4 regions of the Alteromonas sp. RKMC-009 genome follow, and region 1 is predicted to be linked to each of the others. Evidence: predicted binding sites of a transcription regulator. Region 1 holds the regulator's gene; each other region holds the start of a gene.
The links. Region 1 encodes sigma-54, which starts transcription at its own class of promoters, with help from an activator protein. Its sites were predicted from a motif close to GTTGGCACGNNNNTNGNNT; they were not measured.

Region 1 (6,155 bases):
AACTGTTACTCAAAGTGGGCGATATCATGCTGACCGGCGACGCTCTTCCTCTTGTATCGTCTGCCGCGACCATTTCACAGGCTCTGCTGGAAATATCTTCTAAAGGTCTGGGAATGACAGGTATTACAGATGACAGCGGCAAACTCAGCGGTATTTTTACCGACGGCGATCTGAGACGAATCCTGGACGCCAGAACCGACATTCATACTACTCCGGTAGCCAATGTTATGACCCGCGGCGGGAAAACTACCCGCTCCGGTACACTGGCAGTGGAAGCGTTAAATTTAATGGAAAAACACAAGATCAGTGCGCTGATGGTGGTGGATGAAAATCATTACCCAGTGGGCGCATTCAACATGCATATGTTGCTTAAAGCAGGAGTTCTCTGATGGGACATGAAGTCACTTTTTACGGTGTGATCAGTGAAGAGCGGTTTGAAAAACTCAAAGGGCTAAAACTGCTCGTTTGTGATATCGACGGCGTATTTTCTGACGGCAGAATTTACCTTGGCAACAATGGTGAAGAGTTAAAAGCCTTTCACACCCGCGATGGCTATGGCGTTAAAGCATTAATAAACAGTGGTGTGGACGTTGCTGTCATAACCGGCCGCGACTCGGCCATTGTAAAGAATCGCATGACCGCCCTGAATGTGAAGCACATTATTCAGGGTCAGGAAGATAAAGCCACGGCTATGGCTCAGTTGTGCGAAATGTTGAATCTGGCGCCATCAGAGGTCGCAGCTATCGGTGATGATATGCCGGATCTTGGCATGTACCGGTTTGCCGAAACAAAAATTGCGGTGAAAGATGCCCATCCGGCCGTTACCCGCGAAGCGAACTGGATCACCACAAAAAATGGTGGATTCGGGGCAGTACGGGAAGTCTGTGATGTAATTTTACAAGCGCTCGGTACGCTGGACACCATACACGGGGCCAGTGTATGAACCGTTTAGGGATCAGTATTTCTGCGCTGTTTGTTATGGCGCTGCTGATGTACCTTCCTGTATGGATGGCAGAAGAGCAGGCACCGGCGAAAAAAGCCGGTGCAGACGCCTTACGCCCTGCCTATAAAGCAAAGAATTTGACAACCACGCTGTACAACGAAGAAGGCAAACTCAACCACGAAGTCTTTGCCGCCTCTATGGAGCATTACGACCAACTAGGCTTTGTGTTATTCGACCAACCCAAATACACTGTCTATGTGAATGATGACGAGGCCCCATGGCAAGTTACCGCTGATGAAGGCACACTCTACAACGATGACCTGATCCAGCTGGAAGACAATGTGCTGATAAAAAGCCTGAACCCTGAAGAGTTTATCCAGACCATCACAACCAATTTTATTAAGGTGAATCTGGATGACAAAACCATGACTTCAGACCAGCCGGTAGATATACGCGGCGTACAGACCATCATTAAAAGTAACGGTTTCAATGCGAACCTGCGTACCCAACAATATGAGTTAATTGATCATGTGCAGACAATTTATTCCCCGGGCAGTTAGCCTTTTTGCAGTAATAACGCTGCTTGCTGTTGCCGGTGAGGCAATGGCCGGCTCCGGTGATTTTGAAAAGCCGATTACCGTGGATGCCAAGTCACAGTTTATCGACGGTAAGAAGAAAAAATCGGTTTTTAAAGACGATGTGAAAATCACCCAGGGTTCACTCATTATTGCCGCAGATGAAGTGGAAGCCATCGCCAGTGAAGGCGAAGGAAAAGAAATTTTTATCGCCCGCGGAAAACCAGCCAGTTATTCTCAAACCCTGGATGACGGTGCAAAGGTAAAAGCCAGCGCAAATGAAATTCGCTACGAAGTCGCCAAACAACTTATTTCCTTGCAAGGTGATGCGAAAATCCAGCAAGATACCAGCATGGTCCAGGGAGATAGCATCACCTATGACATGTCAAAAGAGCAACTTCTGGCAACCGGCGGTGAAAGTAACAGCAACGGCCGGGTAACCACGGTTTTCCGTCCTGACACAGTTAAAGAGTTGAAGGAAGAGAACAAGACTTCAGACAGCAACGAAAACGAGGGTAACTGAGTTACATGGCAACCCTGAGTGCGACTCATCTGGCAAAGTCGTATAAATCACGCCAGGTCGTCCGTGACGTTAGTTTATCGGTTTCTACCGGACAGATAGTAGGTCTGCTGGGTCCTAACGGTGCAGGTAAAACCACAACGTTTTACATGATTGTCGGTCTTGTGCCGCTGGATAAAGGCAAAATCCTCATAGATGAGCAGGAGCTGACTCACCAGCCAATGCACGAACGTGCCCGCCGGGGAATTGGTTATTTGCCCCAGGAGGCATCCATTTTCCGCAAGCTGACCGTACATGAAAACATCATGGCGATATTGCAGACGCGTAAAGACTTAAAAAGTCATCAACGTGAGCAGGAAGCGGATGCACTACTTGATGAATTTAATATTAACCATATACGTAATAGCACAGGTATGAGTTTGTCGGGTGGCGAACGCCGCCGGGTTGAAATTGCCCGCGCACTGGCAGCCAATCCGCAATTTATTTTGCTCGATGAACCCTTCGCCGGAGTTGACCCGATTTCGGTTAATGATATAAAGAAGATCATTCAGCACTTACGGGACAGAGGTATCGGTATCCTCATCACCGACCACAATGTCAGGGAAACCCTTGATGTGTGTGAAGAGGCCTATATCGTCAGTCATGGAGAACTGATTGCTCAGGGCACCGCAGAACAGGTATTAAGTAATCAAAAAGTTCGTGATGTATACCTTGGTGAGCAATTCAGGCTATAGTTAAGATATCGGGATGAGCATTTAGCGGAGATTTCGCCACCGGCACTCACACCGCTACAACCGGATGTCCTTTTTAGAGTTTATATAAGACGTAGATGAAACCATCTTTACAGTTAAAATTTAGCCAACAACTGACAATGACGCCTCAGCTTCAGCAGGCGATCAAGCTATTGCAGTTGTCTACGCTGGACTTACAACAAGAAATTCAGGAAGCCCTCGACTCTAATCCTTTGCTGGAAGTCGACGACAGCTCCGACAACGATGTAATTGAGAAAAATAACATCGATAATGATGACAGCATGCAAGAGTCTGCATCAGCCTCATCTTCTGACAGCATGGATACCGGGGAAGCACTGGAAAAGAATGATTTACCGGACGAGCTGCCCATCGACAGTACCTGGGATGAGTACATTTCTGCGTCTTCTGCACCCGCGCCCGGCCCTTCCGGTGGCGACGATGAACAAATCTTTCAGGGTGAAACCACCGAAAATATTCAGGACCATCTGCTGTGGCAAATGCGTCTGACACCTTTTTCTGATACAGACCGCGCCATTGCACTGGCGATCATCGATTCTATTGATGAGTCCGGCTATCTCACGGTTACCGTTGACGACATTCTGCAAAGCGTTAACAGTGAAGATATGGAAGAGCCCGTTGAAGAAGATGAGGTTGAGTGTGTACTTAAACGTATTCAGCTTTTTGATCCTCTCGGTTCCGGGTCCCGCACACCGCAGGAGTGCTTGTTAGTTCAGCTGGCACAATTTGCACCGGAAACACCGTGGCTGGAAGAAGCTAAACTGCTGCTCAGAGAGCATTCCGATCTGTTGGGCAGTAAAGACTACCGTACGTTAATGCGTAAAACCCGCCTGAAAGAAGATCAGTTGCGGGAAGCGATGCGTTTGCTGCAAACGCTTAATCCCCGTCCGGGCAGTGCATTAATTACGAAAGAACCCGAATATGTCATTCCGGATGTATCGGTTGCGAAGAAAAATGGCCGTTGGGTTGTAGAATTAAACCCCGACAGCCTGCCTAAGCTCAGTGTTAATCAGCAGTACGCTGCAATGAGCCGTAAAGCAAGAAACAGCAGCGATTCACAATTTATCCGCTCTCACATGCAAGAAGCTAAATGGTTCATTAAGAGCCTTGAGAGCCGGAACGATACGCTGCTGAAAGTAGCAAATTGTATTGTTCAGCAACAGATGGGCTTTTTTGAGCATGGCCCTGAAATGATGAAACCAATGGTGCTGAATGATGTCGCAGAAATGGTAGATATGCACGAATCTACTATTTCCAGGGTAACAACGCAGAAGTACATGCACACGCCCCGTGGTATTTTCGAGTTGAAGTATTTCTTCTCCAGCCACGTTGCCACTGAATCAGGTGGAGAGTGTTCATCGACAGCGATTCGCGCCCTGATTAAGAAGCTGGTTGCCGCTGAAAATCCAGGCAAGCCACTGAGTGACAGCAAGATTGCTTCGTTGTTGGCCGATCAAGGCATTATGGTTGCCCGGCGAACAATAGCAAAGTACCGGGAATCCTTGTCGATCCCGCCGTCTAACCAACGCAAAAGCCTTATCTAACTTAAGGCTGCTCAAAATAAGGAAGACGAAATATGCAAATCAACCTTTCTGGTCATCACATTGAGATCACTGATTCTTTGCGTAATTATGTCGATACTAAGTTCAGCAAACTGGAACGTCATTTTGACCACATATCAAATGTGCACGTTATTTTAAATGTTGAAAAGCTTAGCCAAAAAGCAGAAGCAACGGTTCATCTTAGCGGCGCGGAAGTCTTCGCCTCTTCCGAAAATCAGGACATGTATGCTGCCATTGACAGCATGGTCGATAAACTCGACAGGCAGGTCCTGAAACACAAGGAAAAGCTTAAAAAGCACTAATTGAATTCATGGATATACAAGCCATAGTCAGCCTGGACCGCACCGAGTGTGCGGTCCAGTGCAATAGCAAAAAACGCATTCTCGAAATCATCAGCGGGATTGCAGCTAAAAATAACCCCGATGTAGACGAAGCCACCGTGTTAAGTAGCCTGCTGGCCCGTGAGCGAATGGGCAGCACAGGTATAGGTAACGGCATTGCCCTCCCCCATGGTCGTCTGGCCGGACTGGAAAAAGTCATCGCCATTGTGGTTACCAGCACGCCCGCCATCGATTTTGATGCAATCGACAATAAACCTGTGGATATTTTCTTTACTCTGCTTGTCCCTCAGGAACAAACCGAAGGACATTTACAAACTCTGGCCATGGTTGCCGGGAAACTCAGCGATAAAGAAACCATAAAAACTATCCGCAAAGCTCAGACAAGTGATGATATTATTCGCGCATTACAGTAACTTAGTGTAATACGCACCGACAACACGTGACTTCAGGAGAAACGGCGTGAAGTTAATTATCATCAGCGGACGTTCAGGTTCAGGAAAATCAGTAGCACTTCGTGCCCTTGAGGATCTGGGGTATTACTGCGTCGATAATATTCCGGTTAATCTGCTACCAGCCCTGACACACACTGTCGCCGATGAATACGAGCAGGTAGCTGTGAGTATTGATGTCAGGAACTTGCCTAAAGAGCCTTCTGAGCTGGTTGAAATTCTCGACTACCTGCCTCAGTCATGGACTGTCACCATCGTATATATTGACGCAAGTGACGATATGCTGGTGCGCCGGTTCAGCGAAACCCGCCGGTTACACCCGCTGGCCAAACTGAATAAATCATTGTCTGATGCCATTCAGACAGAACGGGAATTACTGGCCCCCGTAGCAGAAAGAGCGGATTTGAATATTGATACCGACTCTCTGAGCATCCACCAGCTGGCAGAATTAATCCGCGAGCGTATCCTCGGTAAGAAAAGCTCACGACTTGTTCTGGTATTTGAATCATTCGGCTTTAAACACGGTATTCCCAAAGATGCAGACTATGTATTTGACGCCCGTTTTCTGCCAAACCCTCACTGGGAGCCGGATTTAAAACACCTGACAGGCCTGGATACACCGGTTCAGGTTTTCCTCAGTTCCCAGCCTATTGTGACTAAATTTATCTGGCAGATTCAGAACCTCATCACGACCTGGCTGCCGCACCTTGAACGGAATAACCGCAGTTATGTGACAGTCGCTATCGGATGTACCGGCGGACAGCACCGTTCAGTTTATGTAGCGGAATCACTGGCGAAAAACTTCCGGGAATCTCATCCTGATGTCCAGATCCGCCACAGGGAGCAAAGTAAATAATGCGCATAGAGAAATCTCTGACTATTGTTAATAAACTGGGCCTGCATGCCCGGGCTGCAACGCAGTTGGTGCAACTGGCGAATCAGTTCGATGCCGAAGTTATTTTACAAAAAGGCGATAAGCAGGCTAATGCCAATAG
Region 2 (6,155 bases), 2.3 Mb from region 1:
TTCAACACCGTGTCCGATGAACAGACGACCACGTTCCTGCAGGTTAAACAGGGCGTTAGTCAGTGCTTTACCCATTGCATTGGCAATCAGTACACCATTCTTACGCTTACCGATAGTACCGCCTTTGTGCGGACCGTAATGGTCGAACGTGTGGTACAACAAACCTGAACCGGAAGTCAGCGTCATGAACTCAGTCTGGAAACCAATCAGACCACGGCTTGGAATGATGAAGTCCATACGGATACGGCCTTTGCCATCCGGGTTCATGTCACGCATTTCTGCTTTACGCAGACCAAGCTGTTCCATGATTGAACCCTGGTGCTCGTCTTCACAGTCGATAGTCAGTGTTTCAAACGGTTCCTGCAGCTCGCCGTCAACTTCTTTCAGGATTACTTCCGGACGTGATACCGCCAGCTCGTAACCTTCACGACGCATGTTTTCAATCAGGATACCTAAGTGCAGTTCACCACGGCCTGATACGCGGAATTTATCCGGGTCAGCGGTTTCTTCAACGCGCAGTGCCACGTTATGTACCAGCTCGTCCTGCAGACGCTCAAGGATGTTACGTGAAGTCACGTACTTACCTTCTTTACCGGCAAACGGAGATGTGTTTACCTGGAACGTCATGGTTACTGTTGGTTCGTCAACCGTCAGCGGAGGCAAGGCTTCTACTGTATTAACGTCACACACAGTGTCAGAAATTTTCAGTTCGCCCAGACCGGTAATCGCGATGATGTCACCTGCGCTTGCAGAGTCGACTTCATGACGCTCAAGACCTAAGTAACCCAGTACCTGACCCACTTTACCGTTGCGCTTCTTACCATCAGCACCAACAACAGTAACCTGCTGGTTCATCTTCACGCTACCGCGCTTAACACGACCAACACCGATTACGCCAACATACGAGTTGTAGTCCAGTTGAGAGATCTGCATCTGGAATGCACCGGCAGGGTCTGCATTTGGCGCTTCAACCTGATCCACGATTAACTGGAACAGTGGCGTCATGTCTTCGCCTTTAGTGTCTGCATCCATTGATGCCCAGCCATTCAGTGCTGATGCATAGATAACCTGGAAGTCTAACTGCTCATCAGTCGCACCTAAGTTATCGAACAGGTCAAAAACCTGATCCATTACCCAGTCAGGACGTGCGCCCGGCTTGTCAATTTTATTGATTACTACGATTGGCTTCAGACCCTGAGCAAACGCTTTTTGCGTTACGAAACGGGTTTGCGGCATAGGACCTTCCTGCGCATCAACCAGCAGCAGTACACAGTCAGCCATCGACATTACACGCTCTACCTCACCACCGAAGTCGGCGTGTCCCGGGGTATCTACGATGTTGATGCGGTAGTCATTCCAGTTAATGGCGGTGTTTTTCGCCAGAATGGTAATACCACGCTCTTTCTCGATGTCGTTAGAGTCCATTACCCGTTCCTGGGCTTCGCCACGGCTTTCCAGCGTACCGGATTGCTGTAACAGTTTGTCAACCAGAGTCGTTTTACCATGGTCAACGTGCGCGATAATCGCGATATTGCGTAATTTATTAATATCAGTGGTCATTGGGTCAAAGCCTTGGAAATCAGCGTTGCAGATGTAAGAAAAACATCAGGCAGATTTGATTGCTAAAACGGAATAGTAAAATGTGCGCGGATTGTACAGAAATTCCTTTCGCTTTGCGCATCTTTTTTTATTTTTCTTTGTGACACTTTTCTGGATTGTGTGCGGATCTAATTTATTCCAATGTTTTATCAATGATCCTACTAGTATCCGGGTTTGCTTTGTTCTAGTCTAAGCATCAGTTCTTATCTTCATATACTGCATTTCTGCATTGTCACAGCCTTCATTCTTCTGCGCCGGTCTGAATCACATCGGTACGGATAAAACACGGCTTAATAATGTTCAGCAGTCCGATAGAACCCGATGAATCATAAAACATCCTTACGCACCAAAACAGAGCTTGACTGCACCACTTTAGTGCATTTGCGTTTAGGGATTTTTGTGCTACTGCCTGCTAAGCCGCGTTTTACCGTCTTCATGTAAGTGGCATGAAAATAGCTTTAATGATTCTCAATTATTTTGGAGTGAAATTGTTCATTCCACGTTTATTCTAATAAATCCGGAGGACACGATGTCAATAGAAAAGGCATTAGAGCTGATCAAAGAAAGCGAAGCTAAATTTGTAGACTTACGCTTTACCGACACAAAAGGTAAGGAGCAACACGTATCGATCCCTGCAGGTCTGGTCGATGACGAGTTCTTCGAAGAAGGTAAGATGTTTGATGGTTCTTCAATTTCTGGTTGGAAACACATCAACGAATCAGACATGATCCTGATGCCAGACTCAGAGTCTGTTGTTGTTGACCCGTTTGCAGAAGAAACTCAGGTGAACATCCGTTGTGACATCGTTGAGCCGTCTACCCTGGAAGGCTACGACCGTGACCCTCGCTCTGTTGCACGTCGTGCGGAAGAGTTCCTGAAGTCTACTGGTATAGGTGACACTGCTTTCTTCGGCCCTGAGCCAGAATTCTTCCTGTTTGACGATGTGAAATTCCACACTGACATGGCAGGTTCTTTCTTCAAGATCGATTCTTCTGAAGCAAAATGGAACTCCGGTGCAGAATTCGAAGGCGGTAACCTTGCTCACCGTCCTGGTGTAAAAGGCGGTTACTTCCCGGTTCCTCCAGTAGACTCAGCACACGACATCCGTGGCGCAATGTGTCTGGTTATGGAAGAAATGGGTCTGGTAGTTGAAGCTCACCACCACGAAGTAGCAACTGCTGGTCAGAACGAAATCGCTTGTGCTTTCAACACGCTGGTTAAGAAAGCTGACGAAGTTCAAATCTATAAGTATGTTGTACACAACGTTGCAAACGCATACGGTCAGTCTGCGACATTCATGCCTAAGCCTCTGGTTGGTGACAACGGTTCTGGTATGCACGTTCACCAGTCTATCGCTAAAGATGGCAAAAACATCTTCGCAGGCGACAAGTACGCAGGTATGTCTGAAGAAGCGCTGTACTACATCGGCGGTATCATCAAGCACGCCCGTGCAATCAACGCATTCACTAACGCTTCTACTAACTCGTACAAGCGTCTGGTACCAGGCTTTGAAGCACCGGTTATGCTGGCTTACTCTGCACGTAACCGTTCTGCGTCAATCCGTATTCCTTACGTAACAAGCGATAAAGCGCGTCGTATCGAAGTACGTTTCCCTGACCCGACTGGTAACCCTTACCTGGGCTTCACTGCTATGTTAATGGCAGGTATCGACGGTATCATCAACAAGATTCACCCTGGTGACTCTATGGATAAAGATCTGTACGACTTACCTCCAGAAGAAGCAGCAGAAATCCCAACTGTTGCCAGCTCACTGGAAATGGCTCTGGAAGCGCTGGACAACGACCGTGACTTCCTGAAAGCTGGTGGCGTTATGACTGACGACATGATCGATGCATACATCGGTCTGAAGTCTGAAGAAGTGACTAAGCTGAACATGTCTACTCACCCTGTTGAGTTCGACATGTACTACAGCGTATAAGCCATTCGCTGATTTGATTTGAAAAAGCCCGCATCTGCGGGCTTTTTTTCGTCCCGGCTTTTGCTAGACTGAGAATTCTTTCTTTGTGAAAATGGTGTCCGATGATACTTCGCATTTTGCTTGTCACCGCTTTATTTGTGCCTTCAGTACATTCTCAAACAATTTATAAAGTCGTGAAAGAAGACGGTACCGTTCTGTATACAGACGTGCCACAGGACGGCGCAGAGACCCTTGAGTTCGAAGCCAATACCAGTAACGTTGCAGACAGCCCAGACATCAAAGCGACGCAACAAACACAATCCCGCGATACTCAACCCGACTATAAAGTATCCATTACCTCTCCGGAACCGGAAGCCACAATCCGTAATAACAACGGTCAGTTTTCTATAACGGCCGCTACCACCCCGGCCTTCCGTGGCCGCTACCGTCTTACTTTCGACGGCCAGCCAACCCGCATCAACAGTAGCGGTAAGTTCAACCTCACCGGCATTAACCGCGGCGCCCATACTTATCATATAGACATAATTGATAATAAGGGCAAGACTCTTGCATCATCTCCTCAGCAAACACTTTATTTGCATCAGGCATCAGTGTTTATCAATAACAATTAGCGTTCTATGGTGGCGCAGCCAGCGCACCATGCGGGTTCATCAGAAAATTTTATTTTGGTGCAATCAACACCGTTTGAACGCGTTAAACTATAATGCACCATAAAAGTGCAAATGAGGAATGCTCGGCATGCAAGCCACCGAGTTTGAAACAAACCATTTATTGAACAACCTGAACACAGCGTTGGTAATGGTCAACGAGCGGTTGCAAATCGTTTATGCCAATCACGCAGGGGAAGCGTTGTTCGAGACTGGGGTGAAGCAGCTCTCCGGACACAAGCTATCGGACTTTTTTGCGCCGAACGCCATCAATGATGCCCGTTTGCGGGCGGCCATTCGTCGTGGCGAAGACTTTACTGAAAACGATTTACGTCTGTGCTTCAAAGACGGGCGTTGTGTATTGTCTGATCTCACGGTCACTAACCTGAATACCGATGACGGCCCTAAACTGATGTTTGAGGTGCGCCGTATCGATCAGCAACGCCGCATCTCCAGAGAAAATCAACAAAATGCTCAGCACGATGCCGCCAGAGAACTGATCCGCGGCCTCGCCCATGAAATTAAAAATCCCTTAGGGGGAATTCGCGGTGCCGCCCAGTTGCTGGAAAAAGAGCTGACAAATCCCGACCATAATGAATTCACGCAGATGATCATCGAGCAATCAGACCGGCTGCGAAACCTGGTTGACCGTTTGCTCGGGCCCAACGCGCTGCCAAGGCTTGAGTGGAGTAATCTCCATCAGGCGCTTGAGAAAGTGCGCAGCCTGATGAGGGTCGACTCAGATAACCCAATCACTATCATCCGCGATTACGACCCGAGTATTCCGGATCTGAAAGTAGACCAGGACATGATTCAGCAATCGGTGCTGAACATTTTAAGAAACAGTGTTCAAGCGCTCACAGAAGCGAAAACACCGTCACCGCAAATACGGCTTGTTACCCGTATAGACAGACAAATGACCATTTTGGGTAAGCGGCACTCTCTGGTGGCCAAAATCCAGATCATTGATAACGGACCGGGTATTCCCGCCGCAATCAGAGACACCCTTTTCTATCCCATGGTCAGCAGCAAGCAAAACGGAAGCGGGCTGGGCCTGTCTATTGCACAAACATTAATAAATCACCACGGCGGAAAAATTGAGGTAGACAGCCATCCGGGCCACACCGAATTTACGCTATATCTCCCTGTCCCCAGAAAGGAGTCGGATAATGAATAATGAATCCGTATGGATTGTAGATGACGACAGCTCAATCCGCTGGGTTCTGCAAAAGGCATTACAGGCAGCCAATATCGGATGTTTGAGTTTTGAGAATCCTGAAGATCTTTTACTGCAATTACAAAGTGGCCAGCGCCCTGAGGTTATCGTGTCAGATATCCGTATGCCTCAGATGGACGGCATGACACTGCTGGGGGAAGTACATAATACTGACCCGCTCATTCCGGTCATCATCATGACCGCGCATTCTGATTTAGACAGCGCAGTAAATGCCTACCAGAGTGGTGCGTTTGAATACCTGCCAAAACCCTTTGATATCGACGAAGCCGTTACGCTGGTGCAGCGGGCGCTGGCCCATGCACGGGAACAGAGCCGGCAAAATCAGGTGCCTCAGGATGAAGCGGTTACTGAAATTATCGGTGAAGCGCCGGCTATGCAGGAAGTTTTCCGCGCCATCGGCCGGTTGTCCCGCTCCTCCATCAGCGTGCTGATTAATGGTCAGTCCGGTACAGGTAAAGAGCTGGTTGCTCATGCCCTGCACCGTCACAGCCCACGGGCGGCCAATCCGTTCATTGCACTGAATATGGCAGCCATTCCGGCAGACCTGGTGGAATCGGAACTCTTCGGTCACGAAAAAGGGGCGTTTACCGGCGCACAAACTGCCCGTCAGGGCCGTTTTGAGCAGGCAAACGGCGGTACCCTTTTCCTTGATGAAATTGGTGATATGCCGCTGGACGTTCAGACCCGTTTGTTACGGGTACTGGCTGACGGACAATTTTATCGCGTCGGCGGA
Region 3 (6,155 bases), 1.0 Mb from region 1:
GCTTAATGTTGAAAACTCCTTTATTAATTACTTTGATAAAGAAACGCAAATCTACAAAGAACTGGCGTTTATCGACCGTGAATTTGGTGGTTCTACTGCCCTGGATGTCATTATTACACTGGATGAACAAAACGCGTCGAAGGAACTGGTGCTGACGGCAGATTCTGTCGCACAGTTGCAGCTGGCGCAGGCGGCCATCAAGGCATTTGACGCCACAGGCAGTGTGACGTCGGTAGTGAATTTTACTGAACTGGCAAAACAGTTAAATGGCGGAAAACCGCTTACCGAGTATGAGCTTACCTCTATCTACCGTTTACTGGATGAAAAGGTGGTAAATCAGCTGGTGGGGGCGTATTTTTCTGCAGAAGATAATGCCTTTCGTATCTCTACGCGTATTCAGGACACCACGGAAGGGTTGAACCGTCAACTGTTTATGACTCAACTGCAGTCTGACTTAAAAGCCACGGGGCTGGATGACTCTCAGTATGAACTGACTAACCTGTTCGTGTTGTATCAGGATATTCTCAGTCGTCTGTTTGACTCCCAGATCAAAACTCTCGGCATTGTGTATGCTGTGCTGGCGCTGGTGCTGTTTGCTATTTTCCGCTCGCTTAAGGTCACACTGATTGCGCTGCTACCGAATATTCTCACCACGCTGGGAATTTTAGGGATCATTGGCTGGTCCGGTATTTCCCTTGATATTATGACTATCACTATTGCAGCTATTGCCATGGGTATCGCTGTCGATGATACCATTCACTTTTTACACAGTTACCTGTCTGGTATGAAACAGGGAGATGGCAGCGCAGACGCGGGGAGCCGTTCAGCCTTCGGGCATTCCGGACTGGCTATATTGTTCACCTCTACCATTATCGCAACGGGTTTCTCATTGTTCGGTTTTTCTGACTTTTTACCCAGTGTGTATTTTGGCTTGCTGACGGCACTGGCAATGCTGCTGGCACTGTTTACTGACCTGAGTTTATTGCCGGCGCTGCTAAATCGTTTTGTTGGTAAGAAAAGTAGCGGGTAATGCCCCTGCAATCAGGTATGATATATAGACGAATAAAGGCTTGCAGCGATGCAGGCCTTTTTTACTGATGGCTGAGAAAGGAGCTGAGCAATGCCTGAGGCAGATTCCGTTGCAGGGTTAGGGAGAGAAGAGGCCAGTATCCGGGTATTTATGGCCAACCGGCCTGATTATCCTTTGACGGGGCCAGCGGGGCAATTGTTGCCGGCAAATGGCACCCTCATTGAGAATATAAACCGGGAATGCGGAAACGGCTGGCGTAAAGTATTTAATGTTTACGCAAAATGGGTATTTGCGTTGTCAGAGAGTGCCGGCCAGACACGAGGCATTTCCTCATGGCAACAGTATCGTGACGAGCTTTTGCTGACAGAACAGGGGAGTACAGCGCTCTGGTTTGAAGCGCCGGAACACTTTAACCCTGCCAGATTAAACATTGTGATGGGCAAAACCTTTGCCGGAACGTTGGGACTTACAGACAGTGTGGAATGGCTGACGGCTGATTTTGCTGTGTGTTTGCGACGGTCATTGATTGTGACGCCGTATTTTGACTACCGGCAGTTGACGAACGAAAAAATTGGTTTTCTGAATCATCTGATCAGAAGCAGGCCAACTTTGTTGAAACAGGCTATGGGGCGCCAGACATAAAAAAACCAGACCCGGAGGTCTGGTTTTGAGTTTTCTCAGTACTGATTAACAGTCTTTGTCTTCTGCATTCATGCCTTCTTTGGCATCTTCACAGGCGTCTTCAACTGCGTTACCTGCATCGGTAACGACTTCGTCGAGTTTTTCACCTGCGTTTTCTGCTTCACCGTCGCCGCATGCGGCCAGTGAGAATGCAAAACCTGCTACTAACAGTGCCTTAAGCATTAATTTAGATAAGTTCATAGTCCTTTCTCCTTGTTCCAATGTATATTGTTAGACTCTAGGTGATTTGCCGCGTAATGCATTCGCGATCAGAGAGATCACCAGCAACGCTACAAACACGAAGAATAAAAACTGAGCAATGCCTGATGCTGCACCGGCAATGCCGCCAAAGCCAAAAACTGCTGCGATAATGGCGATAATGAAAAATGTAACTGCCCAACCTAGCATAATTATTTCCTCATATTGCTCTAGTAAATGACATATTAACTTATGCTGGTATTGTGCCATTATTTAAATTGTTGAAAATTAAGGTGTATTTTTTGTTTTGCTGTGTTTGGGTCTGATTGACAGGGCGGTAGTTACAACTTACTTGCATTTTTTACACAGTCTCCGGAAAGCTTTCATGCAGTGCATGAGAGACGCTGGTACACTAGATTTATATTTCATCATTTATTTAACCCGGCTTACCTGTGGCCCGCCAGCCGTTGCCGGTCCCGCTTTCGATACACGGACAACTATTCATGAGTAAAAACCATTCTGCATTTATCGGTTTGATGCAAAGAGCAAGAAACGTAAAACGCTGGCCATTGATGGCGCAGTTTCAGGAAGAAATGCTATCGACGCATATTTATGAAGCCGCAGTGGTTGCTCACATGCTCGGTGCAATTGCAAAAGACGTATTTAACGAAGATGTTGAGCCTGACCGGGTAGCCTCGATGGCTATTTTCCATGAAGGCAGTGAAATTGCCGGTATGAGCGACATCCCCAGCCCGGTAAAATATCACGACCCTGAAACCACCATGGCGATTAAGAAGCTGGAGCGAAGGTTTGAAGCCATGTTACTTCAAACGTTACCTGAACCACTACGTCAGCGTTACCAGCCTCTGATTGAGCAGGATAAAGAAGATATTCATGTGGCGCTGGCGAAAGCTGCAGACGTTTTGTGTGCTTATTTGAAATGTGACTATGAGTTATCAAAATCCAACTCAGAGTTTTCAAATGCTATGCACGAGATGGACATACAACTGAAAAAATATCGGGACACGTTTAAATGTGTGGATTATTTCTGTCAGGTATTTCTTGAAGATGCAAAAGGAACGCTGGATGAGCAGACCCGCGATTTAGACTGGGTCGAAAGGGCTAATACGCTGAATATTAAAGAATAACAGGGAACGTTTAACGTCCTCAGTTCAGGCGCGGTCTTTCAATAACTGCGTTCTGGCTTGTTTCAGGGATAATAATTCATCATAACATTGCTGCATGCGTGTGCGGATTTTCCGCAACAACTGAGCACAAGACTGGCTCTGTTTTTCGTTTAACGCATCATCGAACTGTTTCAGAACCCGTGATTCTAGTGCTACCAGTTGATCAACAAACACTTGCTCACTGTCTGCAGAAAGCTTACTGACTACATGGGTATAGAGTTTTCTGGCTTCGATAACCAGAGACGTTTCGGTAAAGTCACTTTGTTGATTTGCATAGGGCATGAGATCAGTACAGGCTTGTTGCTTCTCCCTTAATATACGGGAAAACAAGGCGCGGGTACTGTCGCAACTCACGGCTTTAATTCCGTCGCTGTAAAACGAGATACCGCTTTGCAGGACATTGATGAGATATGAAATATTATCAGACGGATAATTAGCAGCAGACACAGCGGGTTCCCTTTGTTGCAAAACTCTGTATGGGAAATTGCAGGGATCAGGCCATATGTTATGTCTGCTACTCAAATTTTATATTTATGATACATAAGGCTTTTTTTTCGGATGCTTAAACAGGCAGTGTGTGCAGGAAGCGGGTAAATACATCTTTACAATTTGCTCTGTAAAAAAGTAAAAGCCGGCATTGCGAACAATGCCGGCTTTGAAGTGCTGTTTACAGCAATTACAGATTGTACATTTTCACATCGCCTGCATTACCGGAATAGGTAGATACAGTGAGATCCTGAGTGAAGTACACAAAATGGACCTGAGTCGGATTACCGGTGTCATCGTAAAATACTTCGCCGGCATTACCGAGAATGTAACCGCAGGCGCCACTGTAGTAGTAAGCGTTCCAGCCAGTCACCAGGGGACTGTTGTAGCTGGCCAGCGCATTTACCGGTTCCGGACTGCTGTAAACTTTGTTCCACAGGTCCACACAGCCGGCGGTGTCCGCAGTACTCCCCTGAGCCCAGCCATCCGGTGTGAAATCTACAGACTGTCCGCCGATATTTATCGGCGTTGTCTGGCGAATCTGATATTTGGCCTGTAACAGCGTAATGCCTGACTTAAATGCGCCCATCTGACCCTGAGTAACGGCATTGGTGGCATCTTCAGACAAATCAATAAAACGGGGAGCAGCTGTTACAGCCAGCACGCCAAGAATGACAATGACGATGACCAGCTCGATTAATGTAAAGCCTGCAGAATATTTAAAAGTTTTCATCATGGTATAAGGTTCTGATTAACGACATGATGAGAATAGAGGAAAGGAACGTTTGCGCCAATAAAGAAACGCCTGAAACGGGTATTTCAGGCATTTATCAGGTATAGGGCAGAATAAGTAAATGACTACCCCGGCGATGCTTACAATTCAGATATCAGGCAGGTTTGTTTGCCAACAGTTCACTGACTGTAAAGGCTTTTTTACCCAGGGTTGCCGCATCATTGCTCATTCTTACCATGATTGAAAAATACACGTCTTCCATGGTCTGCGTTTCGACGGTCATGTCTGTAGTTTGCGCCGGGAATGGCTGGGCTACGCCGGAACAGCCTGACATTGTGCATTGTTCTTCCTGCAGTACAGGGATTTGAGCAGCACTGGTGTCTTTTACCAGGCGTTTGCCGGTAGTCATTTTACGTTCAACATCTGTCTTCACGATAGCCAGATACTGATAGCCGGCAGCCTTAGCGATTTCAGCGGCGCGGTATAAAGTATATTCCTGCACCAGCGCCGCATCGGTGGCTTCTGTGGCACGGAACATCACTCTGTACTCCGCATCAGACAGTTGAACAGATGAATATCCGTACTGTTTCTCAGATTTTGCCGCCTTATATGGCGTTGGCGCTGAGTCCGGTACACTGCTACAGGCACTGAGTACCAGCACACTTGCCGTTAGCACCGGTAAAAATACGTTGCGCGTTTTAATCATTAATCCTGATGCAAAACCTGGCATATGGTGTCCTTATCCTAAGAAATTGAAAACTGCGGTGCGGGCAAAAGCAAACAGGGCCTGCCGGCGCTTGCCGGGCGGATCATCACTGGTTGCACCTTTCCAGGCACCGGCACCGAAACAGGTAAGCAGGGTTTCGGGGCGGGCAACAAAAAGTCTTGCTGTCACTTTAGCATGGTTCACTGCAACCGCACTTTCATATTGCGATATTTCGTAGTTTTCCTGCGCCTTGTCACGGGCGCGCAGTGCCGAAGTTAAAAACAGGTTCATGATTTTGTTTCCTCCTGTTTTTCCTCTTTGTTCACACCAACAGCCTGTAACAGCGTTCTGACTGCAGGCATCAGCGAGATGTAGCGGTAAGCATTTCTGGCTATCGCAAATGCAGCCACCGCCAGAGCGAGATTAAGTACAAAAACAATCAGTGCTGTTATGCCGTTGTGAACGTTAAAATGATGCAATGTGATGGCGATACCGATATTGGCGATGAGCCAGCAGAAGCAGGCAAACACGAATGTCGCCAGAATTGATATGCCGGTGACGACCACTGATTGCCTGGCCACATTCACTTCGGCCGCGGTAAGGTCCGCCAGTGCTATCAATTCCTGCTGCTTTTGATACAGCACCCATTGAGCATTGGTTATCATGTCGTCCAGCGAAGGGTCAGACTCATCGGAAGTCTCTGCGTCTTCGTTGGCTGCGTCTTCAGCGTAAGGATCCTGACGGCCTTCCGGTGATTCTGAGCGGGAAGGAGAAAAACCCCGGTCAGTGTCACTGACCAGGGCTTCGTCGGGAATGTGCCCGGTGACCATCTCTTCACCGGGACCAGTCGGCTCCCTGACACTCATGTTACTTTTTACGTAAAAGTGAAGTAACCAGCATACCTGCAGCAAACGCGATACCAGCGGCTGCTACCGGGTTTTCAATAGCGTATTTACGTACGCCAGAGGCCTTCCATTTAGCATCCATCTGGGCCTTACGTGCTGCCATATTCTCAGCAGAGTCAGACGCGGTGGAGCGGATATTCTGTTCGGCACGGGCCGCTGATTCCGCCAGCTTATCTACAGACGAGTGCAGAGAAGCCTGAGCTTTGTCTGTAAAAGGATGAGTCGAATC
Region 4 (6,155 bases), 430 kb from region 1:
GGGCGAGGATACTTACGCTACTGAGTTAGAGCTGGACATGCGTAAGGTGTACGATATTTACCTGACAACCGCTAAGCCTAAAAGGATTAGGGACGTTACTTATTACTGAGCCGGTTTTCTGACTCAGATCTTCTGTAAAAAGCAAAAAAGCCCGTTTCCACGGGCTTTTTGGTACTTGTCACTATTATCAGGCGCTCACGCCTCTGCCTAATCCGGAGCCTTTCGGCTTTCCGCTTTTATCGTAGGTCAGAGATTCTTTGGCGCGGACTTCCAGCATTAAATTACGCAGGTGGGTCAACCTGAGCTGACCCTGTTCAACAGCTTTTTGATTAACTGATGTACGGTACTGACACTCTTCGAGAAGCTTTTTGGCCTGGGCAATCAAGGCGGTAACATCGTCTGGCGCTGTTTTTTCCGCTGTAAGTGCAGTGTACTGCTTACTGATAGCAATATCACTTTGCTGAATGGTATCGAGGGTTTGCTCTTTATCCTTGAGCAGATTCATCAATGCCTCAGCATCCCGGGAGCTGATCAGGTGCAATTCCTGTTCAAGCAAAGTTGCCAGATGCGTTAAGTTTGCGATCTGTTGCTCCAGTGCCTGTACCAGTGACTGCGACATAAATTACTCTCTACGATTTAATGCCAAAAACCTGCGCTTCTAACCGTGCGATTTTCTGCGCCAGGGAATCCGGGTCGATTTTATACTCACCACTTTGAATGGCTTTCTTCAGTTTGTCGACCTTTTCCTGATTGACCGGCGCCTCAGTGCCTTTCTTCTGCACCTGACTTAACTGCTGAGCAGACTGAGTCAGTGAGACAGAATCCTGGCGCGGAGCCGTCGTCTGTGTATTTTTCGCCGCAGCTTCCTGTTGCTGCGCCGTTTGTGTCTGTGCCTGCTGATTATTCAGCTTTGCATTGTCAATGGGCGCCTTAGGGGTTCCATTGTTAACATTGTTGATTGCCATAAATTTTTTCCACTACCAATAACACCTCATACACGTTATCGGCCTGAACTGGCGCATCTTTAACCTTTTTTCAGTGTTTTTTACTGTTTCAGGCTATAAATTCACAACCACTGTTTGCGTGCTGGCAACTTCAGCGATAAGCGTCTTTTTCGACGATGCGTTAACTACCTGAATACTATCGCCTATTACCCCGTCCTGTCTAGCGATGCCGGCCGTTTTCACCTGCATTCCCGCGGCCTGAGCACGGATAGTGATGCGATCACCTTTACAGACAAAGCATAGCATATTTGCCTGTACAGGCTGGCCGTCACGGACCCGTCTTTTCATCCTCGCACCGATAAGTTCTTTTTGCGACATGTAACTGGTGTGCCGCAGCTGGTTAATGTCTACTTCAGCCAGCTTCAGGTTTGCTGATGTCAGCACTGTGCCCGGGCTGATAAGACCGGAGGTCACCACCACCGTGCGGGTCCGCGCAACCCGAGCGTTGGTAAACAGATACCAGTCATTGTTGCCGCAACTCACTCTTACTGAAATATAGGACTGGGTGAAGGCGCTGCTGTCTGCGTGATACTGAAAAGGAGTATGGCAGACGGGGATCTGAATGCGGTCATCAACAGGCACAATACTTACCTGAATATTATCGTCGCCGTGAGCGTCACCAATTTCGCCTAACAGATAAGCCTGAGCTTCCTGCTGAATTTTTTCCCGCATCTGCGCTGAAGATTGGGCAAATGCCGGGATACTGGCTATGTTTAGCATCATCAGCAACATAACCATCAGTGGCCTGCTTAAAGATTTCTGCAATAATTTCGATAACTTTTTCTGCATGATGACTTTTTTCGTGTTCAGTTCATTGTATTTTGACTATGATTAAAAGCAGAACCCTTAGATTCGTAACGGTTAAAGTGTCACTTTTTTGGCGATTCTGTTTTTAAACATTAAGTGATATGGTGAAACGCAATGTTCGTGCCCAATTTAAATTAGAGGTGATGTATGTCAGGCATTCTTGATTCCGTTAACCAGCGCACGCAGTTAGTGGGGCAGAATAGGCTGGAGCTACTGTTATTCAGACTCAACGGCCGTCAGCGCTTTGGTATTAACGTGTTCAAAGTGCGGGAGGTACTGCAGTGCCCGCCATTGACAGCAATGCCTAAATTGAATTCACTGGTACGGGGAATCGCGCATATCCGCGGGCAAACCATTTCTGTCATAGACCTTAGCATGGCAACAGGCGGCAGACGGATTGAAAACCTCGAAACAGCATTTATCGTTATTGCCGAGTACAACCGCTCAGTACAGGGCTTTCTGGTTGGCGCGGTTGAACGCATTATCAATACGAACTGGGATGCCATTATGCCCCCGCCGCAGGGTACGGGCCGCGCCAGTTATCTCACTGCCGTTACGGAAGTGGATAAAGAGCTGGTGGAAATTCTGGACGTAGAAAAAATTCTTAACGAAATTTCTCCGCTCAAAGCCGAGGTCAGTGAAGATGTTATCGCCGGGCTGGATACCACTGCTCAGGAAGATAAGATTATATTCATTGCCGATGACTCTTCTGTTGCCCGCAGTCAGGTGAAAAAAGCGCTGACGGCACTGGGACTGAAAATGGAGCTGGCTAAGAATGGCCTGGAAGCATTGAACCGTCTCAAAGAGATTGCTGCTGAAACCGGCGACGTTACAGATAAAGTGGGCGTACTGGTTTCCGATATAGAAATGCCGGAAATGGACGGATACACACTGACGGCTGAAATTAAAAACACCCCTGAATTGCAGAAATTAAAAGTGGTTCTGCACACGTCGTTAAGCGGGGTATTCAATCAGGCGATGGTGCAAAAAGTCGGTGCCGATGATTTCATTGCAAAATTCCATCCTGATGAACTTGCTACTGCTGTAGGTAAATGGTTGTCTAACTGATTGACGGGGCCAGGGAAGCTTGAAAAATAAAGAAGTGTCTGCCGATAGTTACCGTCAGTTCGGAACTTTTCTGCAGCAACAGTGTGGCATTTCGTTAGGCGACAACAAGCAATATCTTGTTCGTAGCCGCTTGTCGTCTTTGATGTACGAATACGACTACGACAGTCTGGACGGATTGATTGCAGCAGTGGTACGCGGTGGGAACCGTAATCTGTTGCAATCCGTTCTGGATGCCATGACCACCAATGAAACCCTCTGGTTTCGTGATAATTATCCCTACGAATTACTTATCAATAATATCTTGCCGCAGTACGCCAGTGAAAATCGCCGGTTGCGGATCTGGAGTGCTGCCTGTTCCTCAGGACAGGAACCGTACTCCATCGCTATGTCAGTACTGGAATTTCAGCGGCAAAAACCCGGCGCTTTAAGAGCAGGTGTGGAAATTACCGGCACAGATTTGTCGTCGGCCATGCTGGAGAAGTGCAACAAAGGTGTGTATGACGAACTTTCTCTGGCCCGCGGGTTATCGGCAGAACGCCGACAACGCTATTTCTCTCCCAACAGTGAGGGTATGGTTCAGGTCAATGAGGAAGTACGCAGAATGGTTACTTTCAAAAGCCTGAATCTGCTGCACAGTTATACAGCCCTGGGTCGCTTCGACATCGTATTTTGCCGTAATGTACTGATTTATTTTCCGGCAGATGTGAAACAAAAGATACTGCAACAAATTGCCGCCCAGATGCAGCCCGGGGGGATTTTGTTCCTCGGCGCTTCGGAATCTATCGGTGAAGCCGGATCTCACTTTACCATGGTGAAGTGCCATCCCGGCCTTTACTATCAAAGAAATAAATAATCTCCTGACGCCCCGCCCGGGGCGTCAAAAAATACTTGGCACTTCATTTGCAAAGTTTTCAACAATAAGAAAACGACGATTCATACTCTGAATCTCTTTTTAATTCGATGTTGTAGGAATCTTTGCCTGTGGAGTGTTTTACATGGCCATCAACTTAGACAATCTGACCGGTTTCCATAAAAAAGCGCTGGATATCAGAGAGCAGAAGATGGAAGTGATTGCCGGTAATCTGGCAAACGCTAACACACCCGGCTACAAAGCCCGCGATATAGACTTTAAGCAAGCCATGGAAAGCGCCCGCAGTGAACAGCGCCAGGGCTCTTTGCAGCGCACTCATGAAAATCACATTGGTGGCGGTCTTAATATCAACAGCTTCGACATCGATTATCGAATCCCAAATCAGCCCGACACCGGGGACGGCAACACCGTTGAAGTGCAGGCTGAAAGAAATGCCTTTCTGGATAACGGAATGAGATACCAGGCAACCCTGCAATTTCTCGAAGGAAAACTGAAAGGTATGAAGAAGGCCTTAAGTGGAGGGCAAAGTTAATGAGCCTGTTTAATGTCATGTCCATTTCCGGTACCGGTATGGAAGCAGAAAGTGTCCGTCTGAACACCACCGCCAGTAACATTGCTAACGCTAACAGCGTCAGCAGCAGTTACGAAGAAACCTATAAGGCACGCTATCCGGTTTTCGCCGCAGAACTTGCCAGAGCATCTGATGAACAGAGCAAAGGCGTGGGTGTTGAGGTTAAAGGCGTAGTGGAGAGCGATGCACCTCTGCAAATTGAGTATGCACCGAACAATCCCATGGCTGATGAAAACGGTTATATCTACAAGCCCAACGTCAACATTGTCGAAGAAATGGCAAATATGATGTCCGCTTCGAAAGGCTACGAAACAAACGTTCAGGTTGCTGATACAACCAAACGTATTTTCCGTCAGGTACTGCAGCTTGGTCGCGGTCAGTAACCGCGCTGAGCAGAGGGTATTTTCGTGAGTACTATTTCAAATACGACCGGCTTAAATTCAGAGCTCTACTGGCAGGAAGAAGGTGTAGCCGTTGCCGATGGCAGCGAACAGCGCCTGACTCAGGAAGACTTTTTCTCATTGCTTACAGAGCAGCTGGCGAATCAGGATCCAACTAAACCGGTGGACAATGATCAGATGGTTGCCCAGATGACATCTTTCACGATGGCAGACGGGATCTCCCAGTTGAATGAAAAGTTCGAATCCTTTGCCGCGTCCATGACATCCAACCAGGCATTGCAGGCTTCCAGTCTGATCGGTCAGCAGGTGCTGGTGGAAGGTAATGTGGGCTACATGGCAGAAGAAGGTGCCGGCTTCAGTGGCGTACTGGTTAACGATCAGACCGTGCAGGATCTGAAGATCACCATCGAAAATCAATATGGTGAAATTGTTAAGACCATTGATGCAGGTACGCAGGCGGCAGGAAATATCCAGTTTAACTGGGACGGAACAGACACAAACGGCAATCCTATGCCGGCCGGAGAATATGTGGTTAATGCTAACGGCACCGTCGACAATGAAGGGACAACCGTTCCTACTGCTATTAACCGGCAGGTAGGCAGTGTCAGCATGACTGGCAGCAGTCAGGGCATTATTTTGAATTTGGCGGGTGATGTGAGTATCAACCTCAGCGACGTCATCCAGATAGGCAGTTAACAGGAGAAAGAGTTATGTCTTTTAATATTGCACTTAGTGGCGTTGCAGCCGCGCAGAAAGATCTCGACGTAACCGCCAATAACATCGCGAACGTCAACACGGTGGGCTTTAAAGAGTCCCGCGCAGAATTTGGTGATGTCTATGCATCGTCATTGCTGGCAGGCGGTAAAACAAAAGTCGGTGACGGTGTTTTGACACAAGATGTGGCACAGCAGTTTTCTCAGGGTAGTTTACAGTTTACTAATACTTCTCTGGATCTTGCGATCACAGGTAACGGCTTCTTTGCTACGGTGCCTGAAATCACATCACGGGACTTCTCATTTACCCGTGCCGGACAGTTCAAGCTGGATGAAGATAACTTCGTTGTGAACAGTAATGGTGACAACTTATTAGGATTTCCGGTAAATACAGATGGCACCAGTTCATCTGTAGCATTAAGTACTACCATTCCCGTACGCATTCCTGATTCATCCGGTTCGCCGCAACAAACAAGCGAAGTGGATATCCGGATGAACTTGCCGGCAGGGGATCAGGCACTGGACCCTACATTATTTAATCCGGACGATCCGCTGACTTATAACGCGGCTACATCGGTGACCGTTTATGATTCACTGGGTGACAGCCATGTAATGACTTACTATTTCATTAAAGACCCGGCGGCTACAACCACTAATGACTGGTATGTTGCTACTGCCATCGATGACAATCTCGTCGATCTGGTGAACTCTGACGGGACT

Region 2: a site for sigma-54 is predicted at 2,040-2,058, ahead of glnA (glutamate--ammonia ligase). Genes of this name have one in related genera too.
Region 3: a site for sigma-54 is predicted at 2,162-2,180, ahead of DS731_RS08840 (DUF1328 domain-containing protein). Genes of this name have one in related genera too.
Region 4: a site for sigma-54 is predicted at 3,767-3,785, ahead of flgB (flagellar basal body rod protein FlgB). Genes of this name have one in related genera too.

The regions. Positions count from the first base shown of each region.
Region 1 is NZ_CP031010.1:1,001,117-1,007,271, reverse strand. Features, by position in the region: gene DS731_RS04420 (KpsF/GutQ family sugar-phosphate isomerase) at 1-389, shown strand, start outside; gene kdsC (3-deoxy-manno-octulosonate-8-phosphatase KdsC) at 389-943, shown strand; gene lptC (LPS export ABC transporter periplasmic protein LptC) at 940-1,503, shown strand; gene lptA (lipopolysaccharide transport periplasmic protein LptA) at 1,472-2,041, shown strand; gene lptB (LPS export ABC transporter ATP-binding protein) at 2,047-2,772, shown strand; gene DS731_RS04395 (RNA polymerase factor sigma-54) at 2,868-4,352, shown strand; gene hpf (ribosome hibernation promoting factor) at 4,385-4,672, shown strand; gene ptsN (PTS IIA-like nitrogen regulatory protein PtsN) at 4,681-5,124, shown strand; gene rapZ (RNase adapter RapZ) at 5,171-6,016, shown strand; gene DS731_RS04375 (HPr family phosphocarrier protein) at 6,016-6,155, shown strand, end outside.
Region 2 is NZ_CP031010.1:3,639,121-3,645,275, forward strand. Features, by position in the region: gene typA (translational GTPase TypA) at 1-1,560, opposite strand, end outside; gene glnA (glutamate--ammonia ligase) at 2,129-3,538, shown strand; gene DS731_RS16150 (DUF4124 domain-containing protein) at 3,640-4,149, shown strand; gene glnL (nitrogen regulation protein NR(II)) at 4,277-5,362, shown strand; gene glnG (nitrogen regulation protein NR(I)) at 5,355-6,155, shown strand, end outside.
Region 3 is NZ_CP031010.1:2,005,758-2,011,912, forward strand. Features, by position in the region: gene DS731_RS08825 (efflux RND transporter permease subunit) at 1-1,030, shown strand, start outside; gene DS731_RS08830 (DUF6942 family protein) at 1,121-1,672, shown strand; gene DS731_RS08835 (hypothetical protein) at 1,718-1,912, opposite strand; gene DS731_RS08840 (DUF1328 domain-containing protein) at 1,943-2,119, opposite strand; gene yfbR (5'-deoxynucleotidase) at 2,413-3,057, shown strand; gene DS731_RS08850 (DUF2383 domain-containing protein) at 3,082-3,543, opposite strand; gene DS731_RS22350 (type II secretion system protein) at 3,773-4,318, opposite strand; gene DS731_RS08860 (CC0125/CC1285 family lipoprotein) at 4,470-5,045, opposite strand; gene DS731_RS08865 (hypothetical protein) at 5,055-5,312, opposite strand; gene DS731_RS08870 (hypothetical protein) at 5,309-5,887, opposite strand; gene DS731_RS08875 (DUF883 domain-containing protein) at 5,889-6,155, opposite strand, start outside.
Region 4 is NZ_CP031010.1:1,435,625-1,441,779, forward strand. Features, by position in the region: gene DS731_RS06200 (LPP20 family lipoprotein) at 1-109, shown strand, start outside; gene flgN (flagellar protein FlgN) at 188-619, opposite strand; gene flgM (flagellar biosynthesis anti-sigma factor FlgM) at 630-965, opposite strand; gene flgA (flagellar basal body P-ring formation chaperone FlgA) at 1,059-1,793, opposite strand; gene DS731_RS06220 (chemotaxis protein CheV) at 1,959-2,879, shown strand; gene DS731_RS06225 (CheR family methyltransferase) at 2,899-3,732, shown strand; gene flgB (flagellar basal body rod protein FlgB) at 3,875-4,282, shown strand; gene flgC (flagellar basal body rod protein FlgC) at 4,282-4,704, shown strand; gene DS731_RS06240 (flagellar hook assembly protein FlgD) at 4,729-5,418, shown strand; gene flgE (flagellar hook protein FlgE) at 5,433-6,155, shown strand, end outside.